Linked DNA regions of Panacibacter microcysteis. The main gene of each other region encodes a partner of the protein of the gene in region 2 in a complex. Links are inferred from orthologs where the notes say so. Each region holds a gene or a part of one and is shown on either strand. Other genes may lie near its edges.

Region 1 (6,539 bases), 1.5 Mb from region 2 along the record:
GTGCCCGCCATGCAGAAAGATGGACCCAGTTATCAGCGAATTGGAAACTGAGCTAAAAGATAAATTCAGGCTGGTAAAAATAGATGGCGGCATACATACAAACATGATGAAATTGCAGGGAGTAGAAGCGCTACCCACTTTTATTGTGTACCGCAATGGTAAAGAAACGTGGCGTAAGCAGGGTGTTATTGAGAAAAGCGAACTGGTTGCGCAATTACAGTAGTTTTTATGAACCTGGCATCAGTACTAATGGCATCGCCTGTTGCGTCGCACACTTGTGCTGTATAACTTTTTGCAACTGCAGCGATCATTCTGTAAAACTTCATCAGCATCAACAGTAAAACGTTATAAACTATAAAAATGAACCGGCTGGTATAAGGGTGTATGGTGGGTTATTGCCGAACAGCGTACAGAACGCATAAGTGAGTGACACAACCGCAGCATTATAGTAGTAATGCTGCCGGTAACATAATAAAAAAAGACCTGCCATGCAGGTCTTTTAAATGATAAACAAATCTTTTAATCACTTACCCTCATCCAATGCACGGTCGATCATTTCTTCCATTTGTACCAGTCTGCTAATGGTGTCATGCAGCATGGTGGTTTCTCCGTTGTTTTTCATTTGCTCTGTAGCAAACCAGATCAAAACCATGGAAATAAAATCCTGCATGTCTTTGCCGGCAAAATTGTTTTTGAACTCCGCAATTTTTTCGTTGATGAGTTTTACAGATTTGCGTACCCGCTCCTCATCTTCCGCATCAATTTTTAAGCGGTAAGTGCGGTCGCCAATGAGAATTGTAACAGGTATTAACGCGTCCATATTATTCGTTGATGAGTGCAAGACATTTATCTATTTCGGCAAGGTATACATCTATTCTTTTACGCAATTCCAGTTTTTCTTTGTCGCTTAAACCCGCAGTGTTTAATTGGGAAACATCTACCTGCTGGCGAAGCCTGGCAATACTATCGTCCCTTTCTTCCAACGCTATTTTTAAACTGGTATTTTCCTTTTGCAGACCCGCTGCCTGTTTTTGCAGCAACTGGTTTTGCTTCAGTAACGACTGAAGTTTTGTTTGCAGGTTTTTTAATTGTATGTCCAGTTGCTGATCCATAACTTATTTCCTGATGGCGGCATCCAGATCTTTTTCGCATGCCTGCATGATCTTTTGCATCATACCATCGATCTCTTTATCTGTTAATGTTTTTTCTTCGTCGACAAAGGTAAAATTAATGGCAAGAGATTTTTTACCTGCACCAATTTTATCACTTTCAAACACGTCAAAAAGTTTGATATCCTGCAGTTTGGAAATGTTTAATTTTTTAATCGTCTTTTCCAGTTCCCCGAATGTTACCGCCATATCAACTACCATGGCAATGTCTCTCTGTACGGCAGGAAATTTTGCCACCTCTTTGTAGGTGATCTTTTGTTTTGCTACAAGCGTAAGTAAAACTGCGTAGTTAAACGCAATGAAATAAACAGGTTGTTTAATATCAAAAGTGCCGAGCCGTTCTGCGCTTACAACAGCCAGGCTTCCGACAATACTATTTTTTTGTTTTATTGCAAAATGGTTACCCGCATAACCGGTTACAGGTTCGTCAAACTGTATGCCCTGCAGGCCACAAAGTCTTAGCAATGCCGCAGCAATACCTTTTGCTGTGTAAAAATCAGTGCCTGTTAACTTTTTTCTCCAGCTTTCGGTTTCGTCATTACCGGTAATAAATATTGCAAACTGCTCTTCTTCTTTGTAGTTGCCGGTTGAAGCAGAAGAATATGTTTTGCCAAACTCAAAGAAGCGCAGGTTACTGTTCTTCCTGTTGAGATTATAAGCAATCGTTTCAAGACCTGTTTCCAGCATAGAAGGCCGCAAAATATCCAAATCAGCACTCAGGTTGTTTACCATTTTTACTGCAGATGCCAATACTTCTTCGTTGTAATATTTACTGTTGGTAATGGAGTTGGTAAGTATTTCGTTAAAACCAAGTCCAACCAGGTATTCAGCCATTTTTTCTTTCAGGCCATCTTTAAAAGCACTGGTGTCATTAGATGGTGTGATGTGAATATTTTTGGGTATTTCAATATTGTCGAGCCCGTCTATGCGAATAATTTCTTCCACTATGTCTGCGGGTAAACTAATATCGGGTTTGCTGTAAGGAACATCTACACGCAGTTCATCCATACCTTCTTTTACAATCTCAAAGCCCAGGCTTTCTAAAATGTTTTTGATGGCATCCGGGTGATAATTTTTGCCACTCAGCTTTTTCAGGTAGTGGTATTTAATGGCTACCTGCATTTTATCTTTCTTATCCGGGTAAATATCCACTACATCACTGGCCAGCTGTCCACCGGCAACTTCTTTGATCAACAGCGCCGCACGCTTCAGAACATTTACTGTATTAGAAATATCAACACCTTTTTCAAACCTTGTGGCAGCATCTGTTCTCAACCCATGATGTACAGATGTTCTTCTTATACTTACGGGATTAAACCAGGCACTTTCCAGGAAAATATTTGTGGTATTCTGAGATACGCCACTTTGTATTCCGCCAAACACACCGCCAATACACATCGCCTCACTTTCCCCGTTACAGATCATCAGGTCTTCGGCTGTTAAAATCCTGTCTTTATCATCAAGTGTTTTAAATACTGTGCCAGCAGGTAGATTCTTCACAATAACATGATTACCTTTTATTGCATCAGCATCAAACGCATGCAATGGTTGCCCTGTTTCGTGTAACACGAAATTGGTTACATCCACAATATTGTTAATGGGTCTCAGGCCTATTGCCCTCAGCTTATGTTGCAGCCATTGCGGCGATTCTTTAATGGTTACATTTTTAATTGAAATACCCGAATAACGCTGGCAGGCGTCTGTATTGTCAATCGTAACCTTTATGGGCAGTTCGTTATTGTCTGCTTTAAAGCCATTGCTGAATGGTGTAACAGGTTTTGTTTTTTTCTTTACATGATGAGAAAGATAAGCGCATACATCTTTTGCAACACCAAGGTGGCTCATTGCATCCATACGGTTTGGTGTAAGACCAATCTCAAAAATGTAATCAGTGTAAATGCCAAAATATTCCGCCGCAGGTGTACCGGGTTTTACATCAGCAGGTAATACCATAATACCTGCATGACTTTCGCCAATACCAATTTCATCTTCCGCACAGATCATTCCATGGCTTTCCACACCACGTATTTTTGCGATGCGCATCGTTAGCGGTTCGCCACCTGTTGGATAAATGGTAGTACCAACAGTAGCAACAACCACTTTCTGGCCTGCAGCAACATTTGGGGCGCCACAAACAATCTGCAATGGTTCTCCCTGTCCGATATTCACTTTCGTCAAAGACAATTTATCTGCGCCGGGATGTTTCTCACACTCCAGCACTTCACCTGTTACCAGTCCTTTCAATCCGCCTTTTATGTTTTCGTATGCTTCAAGGCTCTCCACCTCAAGGCCAATAGATGTAAGGATCTTCGACAGTTTTTCCGGCTCAATCTTTTCCGGCAAATATTCACTCAACCAGTTATACGAGATGGTCATTTTTCCGTGCTGTTTAAATTGGCTGCAAATATAATTGATGCCGCCAAGCCATGCAGTATTAAATATTAAACAGATATCAAGCCGTCTTATTCGTCGTTGTAAGATAATGTACCAGGCAGTAGTGCATGCATGAGGCTGCTGTTGCGTCGCACTCTTGTACGGCAAAGCATAGCCAGGCAAACCGGGCATATCATCCCAACTGTACAATAGGTTTTTCATACTATTGGGTTATATGGCAGGTAAACTGTGTATTCAACGGAACACCCGTTCCGGCGCCAAATACATATGAAAAAAATTATGCGCTACGGATAATTTGACTTAACTTAAAAAGAAAACATATGACAGACATTTCTCTGCTGCAACAATGGTACGATGAGGTGTGGAACAATGCAAATGAGGGGTTCATAGACACAATGTTGTATGAAGGTGCTGTAATACATGGTCTTAAAACCGACAGTGAGAAAAAAGGAATTGAAGCTTTTAAACCGTTTTACAATTCTTTCCGGGAGAATTTTCCGCGTGTACATGTACAACTTGAGCCAATTTTTTCAAATGGCGAATTCCAGGCTGCGCAATGCATCGTATCAGCAAGCGATGCAAACGGTAAACAAGCAAACTTCAGCGGTGTAACCATCGCAAGATTTATAGAGGGTAAACTCGTAGAAGGATGGAACGGTTTCGATTTTCTGTCAATGTATGAACAACTGGGTTTTAGACTCTCCAATACCTGATGAAGGGGAAAACAAAACACCCGTCGAAAACGGCGGAGTTCCCCGCTATGCTAATCACTCATCAAAGCCGTTCATCAACTCCCTTTCGATCTCTTCCATTTGCACAATGTCCCATGCCTCACTTTCTGTAGGTGTTACATTCATCGATTCAAACAATTCCAGTTGTTCAATTGTTTCCTGAACTGTAGCACGCATTTCGCAAATAACGAAAGAATTGTTATTTTCATAGAACGATTGCTGCAGCGTAAGAAGATTTGTAGCAGCGGTTTCAGGTATTGAATCCACATTCTTAAGGTTAACCACTACATTCTTTATGTCGCTTTGCAGACAATCCACGGAAATCTGAGCAAGCTCTTCTGTTAAATTGGCAGACAATTCAGGCGCTAATGGTGTTATTACCGTAAATTTCTCTTTGGTATCAATTTTGAAATTCATATACCTTTATTAAACATTAACAGATGTGCATAATTGCACGGAAAGATTGCTCAAATTTATTCGTTATACTTGTACAAATACTAAATTAAATGGATAACAACTTTTCAGCGCAGGTAAAGGAGATCATTTCGTTTAGCAGGGAAGAGGCACTGCGACTGGGAAATGATTTTATCGGTACTGAGCACTTGTTGCTCGGACTGATAAGGGAAGGGGAGAACATGGCCATAAAAATTCTAAAGCAATTAAATGTAGATCTATACGAATTGCGCAAAGAAGTTGAATTGGCTGTAAAAGATAAAACAGGAAAAAATATTGCCAATATTAACAGCCTTCCGTTAACAAAACAGGCAGAGAAAGTCATACGTGTTACTGTACTTGAAGCAAAAGCCTTAAAAAGTCCGCTCGTTGAAACAGAGCACCTCATGCTTTCTATTTTAAAAAACAGAGAAAATATTGCTACACAAATACTCGGACAATTTGATGTGGACTATGATATTTTCAGAAACGAATTAGGTATGGTAAGAAGCAATGAAACACGCAGCGAGTACACAGAAGATGACGACAACGATTTTGATGAAGAAAAGAAAAGTTATTCCCAGCAATCAAAAGGCAAACAGGCAGGCGCTGCAAAAAGTAAAACACCTGTCCTGGATAACTTTGGCAGAGATATAACAAGACTTGCAGAATCAGGTTCGCTCGATCCCATCGTTGGCAGAGAAGCAGAAATAGAGCGCGTATCGCAAATACTTTCCAGGAGAAAGAAAAACAACCCGATTCTTATTGGCGAGCCCGGCGTTGGTAAAACAGCCATCGTAGAAGGTCTCGCATTAAGAATTGTACAACGCAAAGTTAGCAGGGTGTTGTTTGATAAAAGGGTAATCAGTCTTGATCTTGCAGCATTGGTTGCGGGTACCAAATACCGCGGTCAGTTTGAAGAAAGAATGAAGGCCATTATGAATGAACTGGAAAAAAACCGTGATGTGATTCTTTTCATAGATGAAATTCATACAATTGTTGGTGCCGGCGGGGCAAGTGGTTCGCTTGATGCAAGCAACATATTTAAACCTGCGCTGGCTCGTGGCGAACTGCAGTGTATCGGTGCTTCAACACTGGATGAATACAGGATGTATATTGAAAAGGACGGAGCACTTGATCGTCGTTTCCAAAAGGTATTGGTAGAGCCACCTACGGTTGACGAAACCATTCAGATACTGAATAACATCAAATCTAAATACGAAGACTACCACAACGTTATTTATAACGATGAAGCAATTGATGCCTGCGTAAAATTGAGCGACCGTTATATGACAGACCGTTTATTGCCCGATAAAGCAATAGATGTACTCGATGAGGTAGGTGCACGTGTGCATTTAAAAAACATCAACGTGCCGCAGAATATCATCGAACTGGAAAAACAGATAGAAGATATAAAGCAGGAGAAAAATAAAGTTGTTAAAAGCCAGCGTTTCGAAGAGGCCGCAGCATTAAGAGATACAGAAAAGCGTTTGGGCGAAGAACTGGAAAAAGCGAAAAATAACTGGGAAGAAGAAAGTAAACACAAGCGTTATCCTATAGATGAAGAAGCTATTGCTGAAGTAGTGAGTATGATGACAGGTATCCCTGTTAAGCGTATGGTACAGGCAGAAACGGAGAAGCTTCGTAAGATGAGTGAAGATATGAAAGGTATGGTGGTTGGCCAGGATGAAGCCATCAGTAAAGTGGTGAAAGCAATACAACGTAACCGCGTTGGTTTGAAAGATCCCAAAAAGCCAATTGGAACATTTATTTTCCTTGGGCCTACAGGTGTTGGTAAAACGGAACTTGCAAG
Region 2 (6,280 bases):
TAAAACAGTTCCTTACCCTTATGAAATTGTAGTAGGGTTCAGAACATTTTGTATGCAATATAATTTTGCGTACAAAATTATACACGAGGTAACTGAACATACGCCCATTGAAAAAGGTGAAGCATTTGTAGTAATAGAAGAAACAGATCTTGTAAATGCCATTAAGATATGTAAAACGCAGGGTTTTGAAACAGGGCGTGATGTTGGGCTGGTATCTTATAATGAAACGCCCTTAAAGGCTATACTTGCAGATGGCATAACAGTGATTTCTACTGATCATGCAAAAATGGGTGAAACTGCTGCGAGGTTAATTTTGAACCGCAGCATCAACAAAATCAAAAATCCTTTTCACCTCATCAGGCGTAATTCGTTGTAAAGCAGTTGAAGTTCGAACCCTGGCGTGTACCCTTAAAACGGAACGCTACAGTTGCCATGTAAATGGAACGCTGAACCGAGCGTGGCAACAGGCGATGCCATGAAATACCACTGCCGGTTACCCAGCTATTAACGGGTAAAATAATTAACGGGTAATAGCACAACGCGAAAGCTTATTATTCTTCTGTGTCTGCCTCTTCCGTGGTCTCGGCTATCGTATCTGATTCCTTTGCCCGGCGCAACTTTACCTGTGGATTTTCCTGCGTACCAACTACCGTGAACGGAATACCGAAAATGCCAAAAGGCGGCAGGCCAAGGCGACCGGTAAGATTGAGTTGGCCATTGAAACTTACCTGCCCTTCGAACCGCGGACGGAAACCGAACACTTTCATTCTTGTGCGTTGCAACGTGATGATGTTATTATTGATGGTAGTTTTGATCTGCACTTTTTTGAGGTTGGGATTATTGACACTGTCCCGGCCTGTTGCCTTACTTACCGCACTGAAAAGCCTGAGGCCATTGACTTTTACATTTTCCAGCGATAGAACACCACTGCCCTTAAGTGAAGGATAAATGGGTTTCATATCAGCATTTAGTTTGCCACTTAATGTATAATCAAGAGAAATAATGCCCTGCGTATTTGCAGCGGATGAAGCAAGATCGCGAAAGAGTTTTACTTCTTTGTACGCACGTTTTACATCGAAGCTATCTGCCTTAATATGATAATTGAAGCCCGCTTTGCGTGGTGTAATACTTTCGTAAGCAGCATTCATTTCGACTGATGTGCCGATGATATTGAACGTGGTTTTATTGAGCGTGAGTGTGCCCTGATGAAGTGATACACCACCTTTGAAATTATTGATCGAAAGGCTGTCGTAACTGATCTGCCGGGCATTTGCATTGACTGTAATGTCCAGCTCTTTGGGAATCATTACAACGCCTGTGCTGTCGGTTGCCGGTGCAGTTGAATCTTTACCTGCAGGCGCAGCATAGGCCATAAATTCATTTACCAGGAAGTGATCTGTGAACAGACTGAAATTGCCTGTAAGCGGGGCATTGTTTTGCAATGCGTAATTGATATAGTTTGAGAGGTAGCCGTTTAACTCCACATTGGTGCTGCCATAATTTGCGTTGAACTGGTCGAACAATATTTTATCCTGGTTAAAATGAAACCTGCCGTTATTGATGATAAAAGGTTGGGGAAAATAATCTGATTGCAGGCGAATGTCTTTTACTGCCGCCGTGCCGGTATTGTGCAGTTTATTGTAACGGCCATTTGCTGCATCACTTTGTAAACCCTGTAATACGAAATCTGTTGTCAGTAGCCCTGTTACCGCCAGGCCATCCTGTGCAAATACACGGTAGATCTTTCCAACATCAAGCGTGCCTTTTGACGCAATGTTGTAACGGAGATCATCAAGGTTACTGAGATCGGCTTTTAATGTGAAAGGCTGGCCTTCGAACAGGAACGCGACAGGCTGAATGGTAAATTGCATATCGGCCAGTGTGCCTGCTCTATTCACAGCATCTGCCACTACGTTTATTTGCTCAATAGCATTTGGATAATACTTTGTTTTGAGCAACCCATCCTGCAGTTTAATACTTGCGCTGGTAACAGGAAAAGATTTTTTGGACGGATCGTATATACCTTTTGATACGATGTCTGCATACAGATTGCCGCGGAGATCCATACTGTCAAGCGGGTAGTATTGACGGACGTTCTGTAAATGCAGGAGTGCTTTCAGATCGGTATCGATATGTGTAAGACTATTGAGTTTAAAATACCCTTTTACATAATCACTAAGCATGGCAGCATTGAGCTGTTCCAGCGAGAGATTAATATGATGGTAGTCTTCATCGCTGCAATTTGCATTGAGGCTGAAACTGATGTTTTTGATTGCTTCGGGTAGCGCAGCATGTTTAAAGTAGCCATCCTTTAATGATGATTGTAATGTGAAAGAAGGTATGCCGGTGATAACCGTTTGCTGTTTTCTTACACCCGCTTGTATGGTTTTTGACTGGTAGCTGCCATCTGCAGTAAAGCTGAGATTGTATGTTCCTTTTATATCGAACGGTTGCAGGCCAAAAGCTTTGTCCAGTTTTTCCAGGTCGAGTGCTGCATTTATTTTGGCGTGTACAGTAGGCTTATAAAGGTTGTTGAGTTTTATAACAGCACTCAGATAGTCTTTATCAATATTGAAAAAAATGGAATCTATATTAACGTAAAGGCTGTCGGGGTTTAAAGATGGAAGTTTCGAATCAAAATTGAGGAACAGGTTGCTTACAGGAGAAGCTACATTTTGATGGCTGATAAAACCATCCCTGATGGTCATTTTAAAACCCAGGCCGGGCATGATGTTTTGTTCAGCTATATATTGGCCGGTGAGGTATGCTTCGATGTTTGTTTGTCCATCAGCTTTTGTCTGATCGAGCCAACCCATGTATGCAGGTGGCAATGCGGAAAATACATCGTGCAGGTTACCTTTCCTAGAATGCAGTTCAAAGTTCATGTTGTAGCCCTGCTGCAGGAATTCAAATTTTCCTATAAAATCTACGGGCAGTGCATTGAGCAGGAGGTCGTTTTTGGTAAACTCAAAAGCCAGTGAGTTGGTATTGATCTTTGTAACCAGATCTGCCCTGAGAGATTTTGAATTGATGTAATGACCAAAATTGTAATCGAAGTCAAATACTTTTATTTCAAGCTTCGATGAAAGGTCGAATATTGCCTTACTTAAATCTCCTTTGCCTACATAGTTAAGATCTTGCGCGGTGATAAGCATGGGTATGGAGAGATCATCATAGGCAAGGTTACTGTTATCAACCTGTATGCGCTCAATCTTTAAAGAAGTACCGGAGCTATCTGCAGCGGTATTGGCAGCACTATCTGTTTTGTAAATGTTGTAGTTGGCTGCGCCATGCTCGTCAACTTTGATAAAGATATTTGCCTGGGTAAGATAGATCTCGTCTATACTTATTTTATCTGAAAACAAGGTGGAGAGATCGATGCCGAAAGCCAGTTCCCGGGATTTTAACAACGTGTCTTTTGCATAAGGCGCGGAGCCCATTAATGATACATCGTGCAGGGTGAGTGTTAATGAAGGAAAATGGTTAAAGAATGAAAGCCGTGCTTTAGAAAAATTCAGCTCTGTTGTAATGGCATTATTGGTCCATTGCTTTATTTTATCTGCCACAAAACCGGGAAACAGTAAAGGCAATAAAAACAACAGCAACAATATTCCGGCAATAGTAATACCGGTTATTCTGAAGGCTTTCTTTACAATTTTCATGTACTACATTATGCTTAATCCAAACTATTTTCTCTGAGAATCTTTCCAGCGTTGTACTTCTTTTGCATTGCCAAGTGCATAAATAAGCAGTGTAATGGCAATCACCTTTGCAATAACGCCCTGGATAATTGTAGCGGGTTGCATTATGGCCGATGCAGTAAGAAGCAATATGTAAAAAATTAATGCGGCAAGAATAGACCAATATGGTTTATAGCTTGTCCACCAGGCAAAAAAGGCAAACACAAATGCAACTGCCAGTGTACTGGCAATGGTAATGGTTCTTACCGGCTCTTGCATATCGCCAGGCATAAACAAAGGCAGTAACTGCAAACCGGCTATAAGAAAGAGAATGATCTTTGCATTTCTTACCGGTTTATCATAGCCTTCCATTGAGTTGGGGTCGTAATCATCCTGCAGTTGTTCTGTTGGTTGTTCGGGGTTTTGATTGGGTTCCATGTTCGTTTTTGTTTCAAATAAAATTAGGGCAATTACACTATCATCATTTTTAAATAAACATAAAAAAGCAACAGCCGTTAAACTGTTGCCTGAAGATTTGGATGCTGATTGTAACCGGGCGTGATGCACAATGTGTTGTTAGTACAAGAGTGCGACGCAAGCGGTGATGCCATGAAATACCAATGCCGGGCTCATTACTGCCTTTTATACTGCACTGGTAAACTGCTTTAAAAAACGTACGTCGTTCTGGGAATATAAACGCAGATCATTTACCCGGTACTTCAACTGGCAAATGCGTTCTACGCCCATACCAAAAGCAAAGCCGGTATATTTATTAGCATCAATATTAAAGTTTTCGAGCACTTTAGGATGCACCATGCCACTGCCCAATATTTCTACCCAACCGGTATGTTTGCATACATTGCAACCATCGCCGCCACAAATCAAACAGCTGATGTCCATTTCTGCACTTGGCTCGGTAAAAGGAAAATACGAAGGGCGAAAACGCACTTTTACATCTTTGCCAAACATCTCCTGCACAAAGAAATACAGGGTTTGTTTTAAATCTGCAAAGCTTACATTTTCGTCTATATACAAACCTTCTACCTGGTGAAAGAAACAATGTGCCCTTGCGCTGATTGTTTCGTTGCGATATACGCGGCCCGGGCAGATAACACGTATTGGTGGTTTTTGTTTTTCCATTACCCGTGCCTGCACGCTGCTTGTATGTGTACGCAACAGCCACGCAGGGTTTTGGTTGATATAAAATGTATCCTGCATATCCCGTGCAGGGTGGTCTTCGGGCAGGTTCATGGCGCCAAAGTTGTGCCAGTCATCTTCAATTTCGGGGCCTTCTGCCACTGCAAAACCAAGCCGTTTAAAAATAGAAACGATCTCGTTGCGCACAATGGTTAGCGGGTGTCTTGTACCTACGGGAAACGAATCGCCGGGTAATGACCAGTCGATCTCTTTTGCTGCGGTCTGTGCACCACCTGTTGTTGACAGTTTGAGGGCTTCGTATTTCTCTTCTGTAAAAAGCTTGAAATCATTCAGCAGCTGGCCAAACTGTTTTTTCTGATCGTTGGGCACATTTTTCATTTCACCCATTATAGCTTTTACAATGCCTTTTGTGCCGAGATATTTTATGCGAAATGCTTCAGTAGCTTCTGCATCTGCAGCTTCGTAAACGGTTATTTCTTTTTTATAATTTTCGATCTGTTGCAACAATGCTTCCATGGTGCGAAGATAAAGAAGAGTTTGAAGTTTGTAACCCGGTAGTTTAAGAAGGAAAGTTTGTGTACGTGGCTGCAGTGCTGCTATTAAGCTTTGGTTGTGTCACTCACTTGTACGGCTGGAATATGCATCAGCATTCCCGGCCCGAGCACCTTACGGATAAACATAACTTTTCCGGGTGCAGCAGCAAGTAACAGCATAATGATTTACAGAATACGGCATCATACGTTTGTTGCCTGCTTTGTATAAACACCAGGGTTGTGTTTTTGCATAAAGCGCTCCGCTATTTCAGGTGTAAATCTTGTCCAGCCAAACTGCTCATACAAACCATGCGCATCTCTTGTACCAAGCAGCCATCTTCTCAGCGTTTGCAGCCCGGGGTGTGCGTGAATAACCTGCATTAACCATTTGCTTAGTCCTTTGCCGCGGTAAGCTTCCAGCACAAACACATCTGCCAGGTAAGCAAAGGTTGCTTTATCTGTAACCAGCCTTGCAAAACCAATCTGTGCCGCACCTTTGTATAAACCAAAGCACAAAGAATTGGCAACAGACTTTTCAACAACGTCTTTTGTAATGCCCTGTGCCCAGTAAGATTCGTAAGCTATGTAATTGTACACTGTGTCAATATCCAGTTTCGACTGGTCTGTACTAATACAGTAATCATCTTTTGTTACTTCGTAATGCTCATTCATGAAACAACTTTTTATAAATGGTCTTTTGAGGTAGTTCGATCATTTTACCGGGCTCAAGATTGCCAAGCGTTATCCCTTCAATGCTTTCTCTTATTAATCGCAATGTAGGAAAGCCAACTTTGGCAGTCATGCGTCTTACCTGCCTGTTCTTTCCTTCTGTAAGCGTGATCTTTATCCATGGTGCAGGAATTGCTTTCCTGAAACGTACCGGTGGGTTTCTTGGCGGAACATCCGGTA

The links.
Region 1: the proteins of pheS (region 2) and pheT are in contact, whole or in part, in a crystal structure (PDB 6P24), measured with the Escherichia coli proteins. The link is inferred for Panacibacter microcysteis from one-to-one orthologs.

What each region holds. Positions count from the first base shown.
Region 1 is NZ_JADWYR010000001.1:2,474,156-2,480,694, forward strand. Bases 916-4,116 are described here. They hold pheT (phenylalanine--tRNA ligase subunit beta), read right to left. Parts: upstream 3,765-4,116; coding sequence 1,116-3,764; downstream 916-1,115. Other genes in these bases: I5907_RS10075 (hypothetical protein), read right to left, coding at 916-1,112; I5907_RS10085 (ester cyclase), read left to right, coding at 3,884-4,116. Outside these bases: I5907_RS10065 (thioredoxin domain-containing protein), read left to right, coding at 1-223; I5907_RS10070 (cell division protein ZapA), read right to left, coding at 524-820; more of I5907_RS10075, read right to left, coding at 822-915; more of I5907_RS10085, read left to right, coding at 4,117-4,276; I5907_RS10090 (STAS domain-containing protein), read right to left, coding at 4,331-4,711; I5907_RS10095 (ATP-dependent Clp protease ATP-binding subunit), read left to right, coding at 4,801-6,539.
Region 2 is NZ_JADWYR010000001.1:966,616-972,895, forward strand. What follows is about bases 3,339-6,280. They hold pheS (phenylalanine--tRNA ligase subunit alpha), read right to left. Parts: upstream 5,355-6,280; coding sequence 4,323-5,354; downstream 3,339-4,322. Other genes in these bases: I5907_RS03885 (AsmA family protein), read right to left, coding at 3,339-3,662; I5907_RS03890 (hypothetical protein), read right to left, coding at 3,687-4,118; I5907_RS03900 (GNAT family N-acetyltransferase), read right to left, coding at 5,573-6,043; I5907_RS03905 (pseudouridine synthase), read right to left, coding at 6,036-6,280. Outside these bases: I5907_RS03880 (GntR family transcriptional regulator), read left to right, coding at 1-376; more of I5907_RS03885, read right to left, coding at 552-3,338.